Regions from separate parts of the Faecalibacterium taiwanense genome, predicted to be linked through region 2. Evidence: a T-box and tRNA genes for the amino acid it is inferred to sense, from the RefSeq annotation. Region 2 holds a T-box; the other holds one or more tRNA genes.
What was found. A T-box is a leader RNA that pairs with one kind of tRNA and senses whether it is charged. The one in region 2 lies ahead of tyrS (tyrosine--tRNA ligase), so its partner is inferred to be a tRNA-Tyr.
Positions count from the first base shown of each region.

Region 1: it has a tRNA-Tyr gene. The T-box ahead of tyrS (tyrosine--tRNA ligase) is inferred to sense a tRNA for this amino acid. The anticodon was not compared.

Region 1 is NZ_CP155552.1:2,167,370-2,172,013, forward strand. It holds gene PXT33_RS10725 (plasmid recombination protein) at 263-1,528, shown strand; gene PXT33_RS10730 (hypothetical protein) at 1,546-1,722, shown strand; gene PXT33_RS10735 (DUF6061 family protein) at 1,821-2,072, opposite strand; tRNA gene PXT33_RS10740 (tRNA-Tyr) at 2,225-2,309, opposite strand; tRNA gene PXT33_RS10745 (tRNA-Thr) at 2,463-2,537, opposite strand; gene rsmA (16S rRNA (adenine(1518)-N(6)/adenine(1519)-N(6))-dimethyltransferase RsmA) at 2,861-3,715, opposite strand; gene PXT33_RS10755 (S41 family peptidase) at 4,059-4,644, opposite strand, start outside.
Region 2 is NZ_CP155552.1:1,633,807-1,638,450, forward strand. It holds gene PXT33_RS08175 (CapA family protein) at 1-1,190, shown strand, start outside; gene PXT33_RS08180 (ACT domain-containing protein) at 1,241-1,708, shown strand; gene tyrS (tyrosine--tRNA ligase) at 1,801-3,021, opposite strand; T-box leader at 3,086-3,341, opposite strand; gene recN (DNA repair protein RecN) at 3,397-4,644, opposite strand, start outside.

The DNA of each region.
Region 1 (4,644 bases), 530 kb from region 2:
ATTTCGTATTTCTGTACGTCGTACAGACCGTACAGGTTATTTGAAGTCCGTACGCAATTTTTTCAGATGCGTACGGAGCAATCAAGTTCGCATTGTGCGAACTTGATTGTAACTCTCCCGCAGGAGACGTTCCCCCTCGGAGAGCCCACTACACTTTGCAGACCATAGGGATGAAAGTGTCATAGTGGGTTATTACACTTCCGCAGAAGTGCATCTCCGTTCCCCGTCACCTCTCGATGAACCTTGAAAGGAGGGATGCCCTTTGGCAAGAAATGATGGCATTGACCGCACCAGTGTTCGAAATCTCGCCGTTTCGGACAAGGCCGTTGGCAACACTCAGCAGCACAACGAGCGCGAAAAGGACAGCTACCGGAACCCCGACATCATCCCCCAGCGCACTGCATGGAACATCCACTTCAAAAAGCCAACCGCCAGCTACACCGACCTGTTCTCCCAACTGGAAACCGCTGGTACGATTTCAACGCGCGGCCTGAAGCCGGATGCCACCCATTATTGCGAGCTTGTCTTTGATGTCAACTCGGCCTATTTTGACAATCACGGTGGCTACGAGTTCGCCAAGCAGTTCTATGAGGATGCCTACAAAGCAGCCGTTCAAATCGTGGGTGGTGAGCAGTATATCCTCTCGGCAGTCATGCACGCTGATGAGATCAACCGTGCCATGACCGAAGCACTAGGCAGGGAGGTCTACCACTACCACCTCCATGTGGTCTATGTACCTGTGGTGGAAAAACAGATCCTCTGGTCGAAACGCTGCAAGGATAAGGCACTGGTCGGCACAGTCAAGGAGACCGTCATGCAGGTCAGCCGGAGCAAGAAGTGGGCATCCAAGCCCCTGCTGGACGATGCCGGAAAGCCCGTGCTGCAAAAGAACGGCAAGCCAGTCCTGAAGAAGTCGCACAGCGTCCTGCAAGACGATTTCTTCAACTATATGCGTACTGCCGGGTACACCGATGTGGAGCGCGGCGAGCGTGGCAGCACCGAAGAACACCTGACTGTCACTCAGTTCAAAGTCCAGCGGGAGCAGGAACGGCTGGACACCCTGACCACCCAAGCCGACCAGCAGGCACAATCGCTTGCCAAAACCAGTCAGGCCCTCTCCCAAAAGGAGAAAGAACTTGCCTCCATTCAGAAAAAGACCACGCTCACGAAAGAAGCCCTCATTCATGCGCGTGATCTGGATTATATCGGCAAGCGCACCTTCCTCGGCAACTACTCGCTGACCGAAGAAGAATTTTCCAAGCTGAAAAAGCAAGCCGACCACGGCTATATGATGGACGTGGAGAACCGCCGCCTGAAAGAAGAACTTTCCACCGCCAAGAAGGAAACCATTCATTGGAGCAACAAGTACCACGACCTGTGGTACGATGTAAAGCCCTATCTGGACGCCATCCACCGTGCGCCTGAACTGGTTCGCAGCTTTCTGGAAAAGATTCTTGCCCCCAAGCAGGAGCGCACCATGAATGTGCAGCAGCGAAACCGCAGGCGTGGGCAGGATATGGAACTTTGATTTTCGGAGGATACCATTTGAATAAAAAGAAGAAGTCAAACAAATCCGGCTACCCGGATGAAGCAATCAAGACCCTTGCACGTTGCTTTTATCCCTCCATGGTTGAGTTTTTCAACAGCGAGGAAGGCCAGCGTGAATATGAGGAATGGCTGAAAGAGCAGGAAGTTCTACAAGCCTTGCCTGTTGCAGCATAAAAACAGCAGGACGCTCCCAGTAAAGGGAACGCCCTGCCTTATATAGATGTATCTCACCGAGGTGTGTCCAGTTGGGCACACCTCTTATTTTTTTGCCCTTAATCTTCTAACCCATGGCTCCCGGCTGCATTTTTCAAATATTCCTCTGGGTCACCGTTCAGAATCAAATCGGCATAGCTCAGCGGGTCATTGTAGATCAGGTAGTCCAATTCCGTCTGCTGTGCCATAGTCACATTCAGTGCATCCTCGACCCCGGTGCAGCCGATGGAAATTTTTCTCCCATCTTGGAGAGTCAACTCCACGCACCCGGTATCCATGTTGAACGAACAGGCTCTTGCATCGTACTTCATAATCATACCCTCCAAATCTTGTGATTGTCTTACGGTTTATGACAAGGTATCGGGGTTTTGCGCCGTCCACGGGAGCCTTCGTTGTTGTACCCGAAGAAAACGAAAAATCCGAACCCTTCTCCAATCGGAAACAGGTTCGGATTTTTCTTGTTTGGTGGGCGCGGGTGGATTCGAACCACCGAAGCTGAAAGCAGCAGATTTACAGTCTGTCCCCATTGGCCACTCGGGAACACGCCCATATTCAGTTTTGCAGTCCATGGGTTGCCTGTATATATTACCACCCGGATGATAGTTTGTCAACATCTTTTGCGGAATTTTTGGATTTTTGTGCCGAAAGCAAAAGTACAAAAGCAAAAGCCGCCCAGAAATCAACGTTCCTGAGCGGCTTTTTGGAGCTGGTGACAGGAGTTGAACCTGCAACCCACTGATTACAAATCAGTTGCGCTGCCATTGCGCCACACCAGCATGGACCAAGCGGTCTTTTGATAGAATACCAAAAAACGCGCGGCTTGTCAATATCTTCTTGGCGCGCAAAAAACAACCCATTCCCCAAACAGTATACTATACCGTTTAACAAATGAGGTGCCATTGCCATCAGTTCATGCTTTCGTCTGCTTTTAGCATTCTTTTCTGTTGTATCACATTTTGATACCCGTAATTTTCAACGCAATACATCGATAATAAAATCGAACCATCCGATTCTATTATCATAAAAACCCCACAGGAACCGCGGACGGCTCCTGTGGGGTTCAAAGCCTGTTGTATTCTTTTTTGAGCAGCGGGCTGCTTCAGCGGGCAAGGGCCTGCTGGATCTTTGCAAAATCCTCCAGTGTGAGGGCTTCCGGGCGGATGCGGGCATCAAAACCGGCGGCTTCAATGGCGGCTGTCACCGCGTCCTTGGACATCCCCAGGCCGCTGGCAATGGCGTTTGCAGCCGTTTTGCGGCGCTGTCCGAAGGCGGCACGCACCAGCGCAAAATAGCCTTCTTCGTCCTCCACCTGCACAGCGGGCTGCGGACGGATCTCCATGCGCACCACAGCGCTGGTCACCTTGGGGGCCGGGTAAAAACTGCCGGGCGCAGCGGTGAACATCATTTTGGAGGTGGCATAGTAGCTCACCGCGCAGCTGATGGCGCTGGATGCACGGGTGCCGGGCGCAGCAGCCAGACGGTCGGCAGCTTCCTTCTGTACCATGACGGTCAGGCTTTCAATGGGCAGGCGGTCGCCCAGCAGCTTCATGACGATGGGACTGGTGATGTAGTAGGGCAGGTTAGCGCACACAGCCACCGGCATACCGGGGAACTCTTCCGCAATAAGAGCCTTCAGGTCAACTTTCAGTACATCCTGTAATACCAGTTTAAAATTGTCCACTCCGGCCATCGTTTCGGCCAGCAGCGGCGGCAGGCGTTCGTCCACTTCAATGGACACCACCTTGGCGGCGCGCTTTGCCAGTTCCCGGGTCAGCACACCGATGCCGGGGCCGATCTCAATGACACCATAGCGCTTATCCACGCCACTGGCATCCACGATCTTGGGCGGCAGGCCCGGGTTGATGATAAAGTTCTGTCCAAAACCCTTGGAGAGTGCAAAATCGTATTTTTCACACAGGGCGCGGATCACCGAGAGGTCGGTCAGTTCGGGCATAGATTCCATCCTTTTTCATAGTACGATTTGAATGCCCTCCGCGTCGCTTTGGGCATATTCAGCGGAAATATTATTATAATATGGCAACCCAGCCAGACCTGCGGGTCTGGCTGGGTTGCATTTTCACGAGAAGGGGTCGGTACGGTAAACGGGAGCGCTGCGGGGCGCTCCAAAACGCCTTTTCACGTGAGGAGTCGATACGGCAGGCAGCATCACCGCGCCCTACGGGCGCGATCAAAAGCCGTTTCAAGAAAGGAACATGCGTACGGCAAACAGCACCGCAATAAACCGGGTTCCTTTTTACAAGAAGAAGCCCATGCAGCATTTCTGCCGGTTTTACCCTTTATTCTGCGCTGGATGCTGCTTCACCGCCGGCTTCTGCTTCGGTGGAGGAAGCCGTTTCCTCAGAGGAAGCGTTCTCCGGCTCAGTGGCAGCGCTGTCGGCTTCTTCGGAAGCAGCAGCCGAAGAAGCTGCTTCGTTGACACCGCCCAGAGTCGTGGTACCGCTCAGCTGCTGTGCTGCGCTGACCGCACGCTGGATCTGCGGGTCATCCTTGGGGGTATAAGCGTAGAAATTCGTGGTCTCTTCGGCACTGAGGGCACGCTCCACATCCACGCTCAGGCCGGTGCCATCAAAGCAGGAGCCGTCGCCGCAGATGAGCTTTGCCACCGTGATGCTCACGGCGCTGCCATCCGAAAGGCGCTGCGGGCTGCTCTGGATGGTTCCCTTGCCCATGGTGGTGGTGCCCACCAGACGTGCGCCGTTCATGGTGCGCAGGCTGGCAGCAAACAGCTCTGCTGCGCTGGCAGTGTTGCCGTTGACCAGACAGACGATGGGCAGCTCCACCTTGCTCTCATCGTCGCTGCTGCCAATGATGGTGCGGTTTCCGTTCTTATCCTCGGCATAGGCCACAGTGCCTTCCGGGGCG
Region 2 (4,644 bases):
TGCTGCCAAAGTTCTTTCTGCAGGAAAGCATACCGACGGCAGAACCGGTGAGCACGGAAAGCTCTTCTGCAGGTTCTGCCACTGTATCACAGCCGGAAGAAGCAGAGCCTGCGCCAGAGCCGGAACCGCAGCCGCTGGTTCAGACTGTCCGCTTTTCTGCAACAGGAGATAATCTGATCCACGCTCCCATTTATAAGCAGGCGCAGCGCCGCGCTTCCGGAGAGGAAGCTTACAGTTTCGATTACTGTTACGAACATATTGCGCCTTTTTATGCACAGCATGATGTGAACTGGATCAATCAGGAAACGCTCTGCACGGATGAATTGGAGCCATCCTCCTACCCATGCTTTTCTACGCCGGGCGATTGCGCCCGTGCGCTTTACCGGGCGGGTGTGCGAGTGTTCAGCCTGTCCAATAACCACACCTACGATAAAGGCGCTTCCGGCATTGCCGCTACCCTGCGCTTCTGGGGCAGTATGCCGGAGGATGTTGTAACGACCGGTTTGTGGAAGGGAGAAAGCGACTACGGTCATATCCCGCTGCAGACTGTCAATGGTGTAACGATCGCATATCTTTCCTACACAGAGCATACCAATGGCATCCCGCAGAACAGCTCCATGCAGGCCAATGTGATCTATACCAGCCAGACCGATGTGATCGAGCAGCAGGTAAAAGCGGCACGTCAGCTTGCAGATTTTGTGGTGGTGGGTGTGCACTGGGGCGTAGAAAACAGCCATGCCATCGCAGATCCGCAGCGAACTCTGGCGCAGAACCTTGCAGACTGGGGTGCAGACTTGATCATTGGCACCCACCCGCATGTGCTGCAAAATGCACAGTGGCTGACTGCAGCAGACGGCAGGCAGGTGTTCACGGCCTATTCTCTGGGCAATTTTATCAGCACGCAGGAAAAGCCCGATCAGCTGGTCGGCGCAATTTTATCGGTTCAGCTTGAAAAAACGACCGAACCGGACGGCACTGTCCGTTGCAGCGTGCTCTCTCCCAGACTTCTGCCGACGGTGACCCACTATGATGCAGGCAAATCCAATGTGCGTACCTACCTGTTCCGCGATTATACCGAAGCCCTTACAAAGGCCCACGGAGTACGGAAGGCGTATCCAGATTTCAGCCTGGAAATGATTCAGTCCATTGCCCGGGAAAATATCGACCCGGAGTTTTTGCAGCTTACCTGAATATTTTTGTATTGTTGAAGCCCGCCTTTCGGGCAGAACGGAGGATCCTTATGTACGGAGTATCGAAGATCAATATTGAGCCGAGCCTCATGATGATCAGTGTGCAGGATGTAGAGTTCAAGGGCAACAGCCTCGCACGTTACCTGCAGATCTTTGCAGATAACGGTGTGGTCGTAGATATGATCAGCCAGAGTGCACCCCATGGCACCACCATTGATTTCAGCTTTACCGCTTCCAGCAGTGATCTTCCGCTGGTGATGAAGGCTATTTCCGTTGCAAATCTGGACAAGGATGCCAAGGCTTCCCCGCTGATCAGCGTGGGTTATTCCAAGCTGAACCTGTTTGGTGAAGAAATGGTCACCAGCTGCGGCGTAGCTGCCCGTGCACTGAATTCTCTGGCAATGGCCGGCATTGAAGTACTGCTTATCACCACCAGCGATCTGGATATTTCCCTGCTGGTCCACGCAGAGAATGAGGATGCAGCTTACGAAGCATTGAAGAAGGCTTACGAGCTGTAAATTCTGCAAGCAAGCGAGCAATCCTCCATCAAGTGAAAAAATGCCGGTGCACTCCAAAACAGAGTACACCGGCATTTTCATGTTCAATATTTTTACAGAGTGACCTTGTGGTAGATCTTCTTGCCCTTCTTGATCACAATACCCTTTGCCAGCTGCTCAGCAGTGAAGCCAACGGTGGGAGCGGCTACCTTCTCGCCATCCACCAGAACACCGCCCTGCACGACCAGACGGCGTGCCTCGCCGTTGGATGCTGCCAGACCAGCCTTGACCATCAGGGTCAGGATGCCGATGGAGCCATTGGTCAGGTCGGCCTCGGTCAGCTGAGTAGAAGGCATGTGCTCGGTATCCATTGCGCTGCCGCTGAACAGTGCGCGGGCAGCATTCTGGGCCTTTTCGGCCTCTTCTTTGCCATGGACCATGCTGGTCAGCTCGTAAGCCAGAATTTCCTTAGCTTCGTTCAGGCGCTGATCCTTCCATGTGCTCATCTCGTCGATCTGCTCCAGCGGCAGGAAGGTGAGCATACGGATGCACTTCATCACATCGGCATCGCCCACATTGCGCCAGTACTGGTAAAACTCGAATGGACTGGTCTTGTTGGGGTCCAGCCAGACAGCATTGCCGGCGGTCTTGCCCATCTTCTTGCCCTGAGAGTCGGTCAGCAGGGTGATGGTCATAGCATAAGCGTCCTTGCCCAGCTTGCGGCGGATCAGCTCGGTGCCGCCCAGCATGTTGCTCCACTGGTCGTCGCCGCCGAACTGCATATTGCAGCCGTAGTGCTGGAACATGTAGTAGAAGTCGTAGCTCTGCATGATCATGTAGTTGAACTCAAGGAAGGACAGGCCCTTCTCCATGCGCTGCTCGTAGCACTTGGCGCGCAGCATGTTGTTCACGGAGAAGCAGGCACCCACATCACGCAGCAGTTCCACGTAGTTCAGGTTCAGCAGCCAGTCTGCATTGTTCAGCATCAGTGCCTTACCCTCAGAGAAGTCGATGAACTTTTCCATCTGCTTTTTGAAGCATGCGGCATTGTGGGCGATATCCTCTTTGGTCAGCATCTTGCGCATGTCGGTACGGCCGGAGGGGTCGCCGATCATGGTAGTGCCGCCGCCGATCAGGGCAATAGGCTTGTTGCCTGCCATCTGCAGGCGCTTCATCAGGGTCAGGGCCATAAAGTGGCCTGCGGTCAGGCTGTCGGCAGTGCAGTCAAAGCCGATGTAAAAGGTTGCCTTGCCATTGTTGATCAGGTCGATGATCTCTTCATCGGTGATCTGGGCCACCAGGCCGCGGGCCTTGAGTTCTTCGTACAGAGTCATGATTTTTTCCTCCTGTTTGTGGGCAGAGGGAAAAATAAAACACCCCCTGCCAAAAATGAATTTGGCAGAGGGCGAGAAAATTCGCGGTACCACCTCTGTTTGCCGCTTCCTCACAGAAACGACCTCACGAGTGCACACCCCAGAGTAGAGAGACACTCCTGCGTTTGTAACGCTCGCACGCGGCACAGCCTATTAACCTGAACGGCATTCAGCCTGCAGCTCCGGGAGGTATTTCCCCTGTTGCTCTGCGGCCCCTTACACCAACCGGGGTTTCTCTGGGCAGAACACTTCAAGGTACTTGTTCCCTTCATCGCCATTAACAAGGACTACTTTATCACAATGCTTCGGGCTTGTCAACCCCTTATCTGCAGCGGCTTATTTTGCGCCAAGACCCAGCATTTCGCGGGCATTGGCACGCGAAAGCTCGGTAATGTGGTCGCCGGAAATCAGCCGGGCCAGTGCTTCCACCCTGCCCTCCTCATCCAGCGGATGGATCTCGGTATAGGTGCGGTCATTGGCTACATTTTTCTGAATCAGCAGATGGCAGTCCGCCAGTGCAGCGATCTGGGCTGTATGGGTGATGCACAAGATCTGGTGGCCCTGTGCGCTCTGGCGCAGTACCTCACCAATACGCCCGGCGGCTTTGCCAGAAACACCGCTGTCGATCTCATCATAGATCACAGTAGGCACGGCATCCTTATCGGCCATTGCATTTTTGATGGCCAGCGTGATGCGGCTCAGCTCGCCGCCGGAAGCAATTTTTGCAAGGGGTTTGGGCGCCTCACCGGGGTTTGTGGAAATGTAGAACTCGATGCTGTCCTGCCCATGGCTTGCCAGCGGGCCGCGGGTATGGCGCAGTGTCATGCGCACGCCCGGCATGTTCAGAAAATCCAGCGTGCCGGAAATACGCTTGTTCAGCTCTTCAAAAGCGCGCAGGCGCGTCTGGGTCAGTGCTTCTGCCTTTTCACGGGCCAGCGCATAAAGGCGGAGCTTTTCTGCCTGCAGGTGGTCATGCCGCTCCTGTGAGGACTGGATGCGCTCCAGTTCTTCCCTTGCATTCTGTCCAAAAGCGATCACGTCTTCTACCGTATCACCATATTTGCGCTTGAGCTTGTAGATCAGATCCAGACGCTGCTCAATCTCGTCCAGCTCCGCATCGTTGGTATCATAGGAATCCAGCCGACCGATCAAATCTGCGGCAACATCCTTTGCATTGTAATACAGATCCAGCAGCTGACTGGATGCACCGGCAAGTGCATCATCCAGCTGCGCGGCAGCATCCACTGCATTGGATGCCTCACCCAGCAGATCGACTGCGCCGGAGGCCTCGTCATCGCCCGAAAGCAATGCATAGCTCTGTGCGATCTTATCCCGGATGGCAGATGCATTGGCAAGGATCTTGCGGCGGCTTTCCAGCGTCTGTTCCTCTCCGGCGGTCAGTCCGGCATCCTCGATCTCCTGCACCTGATAGCTCAACAGATCAATCCTGCGCTGCTTTTCGGCTTCGTCGGTGATCATGGCATCCAGCTCCCGCTTGATGCGCACAAGCTCCCGGTACAGGACATAATAGTCCTGAAACTCCGCGCTGTTCTGCGCATAATCATCCAGAATGCCCAGATGTCT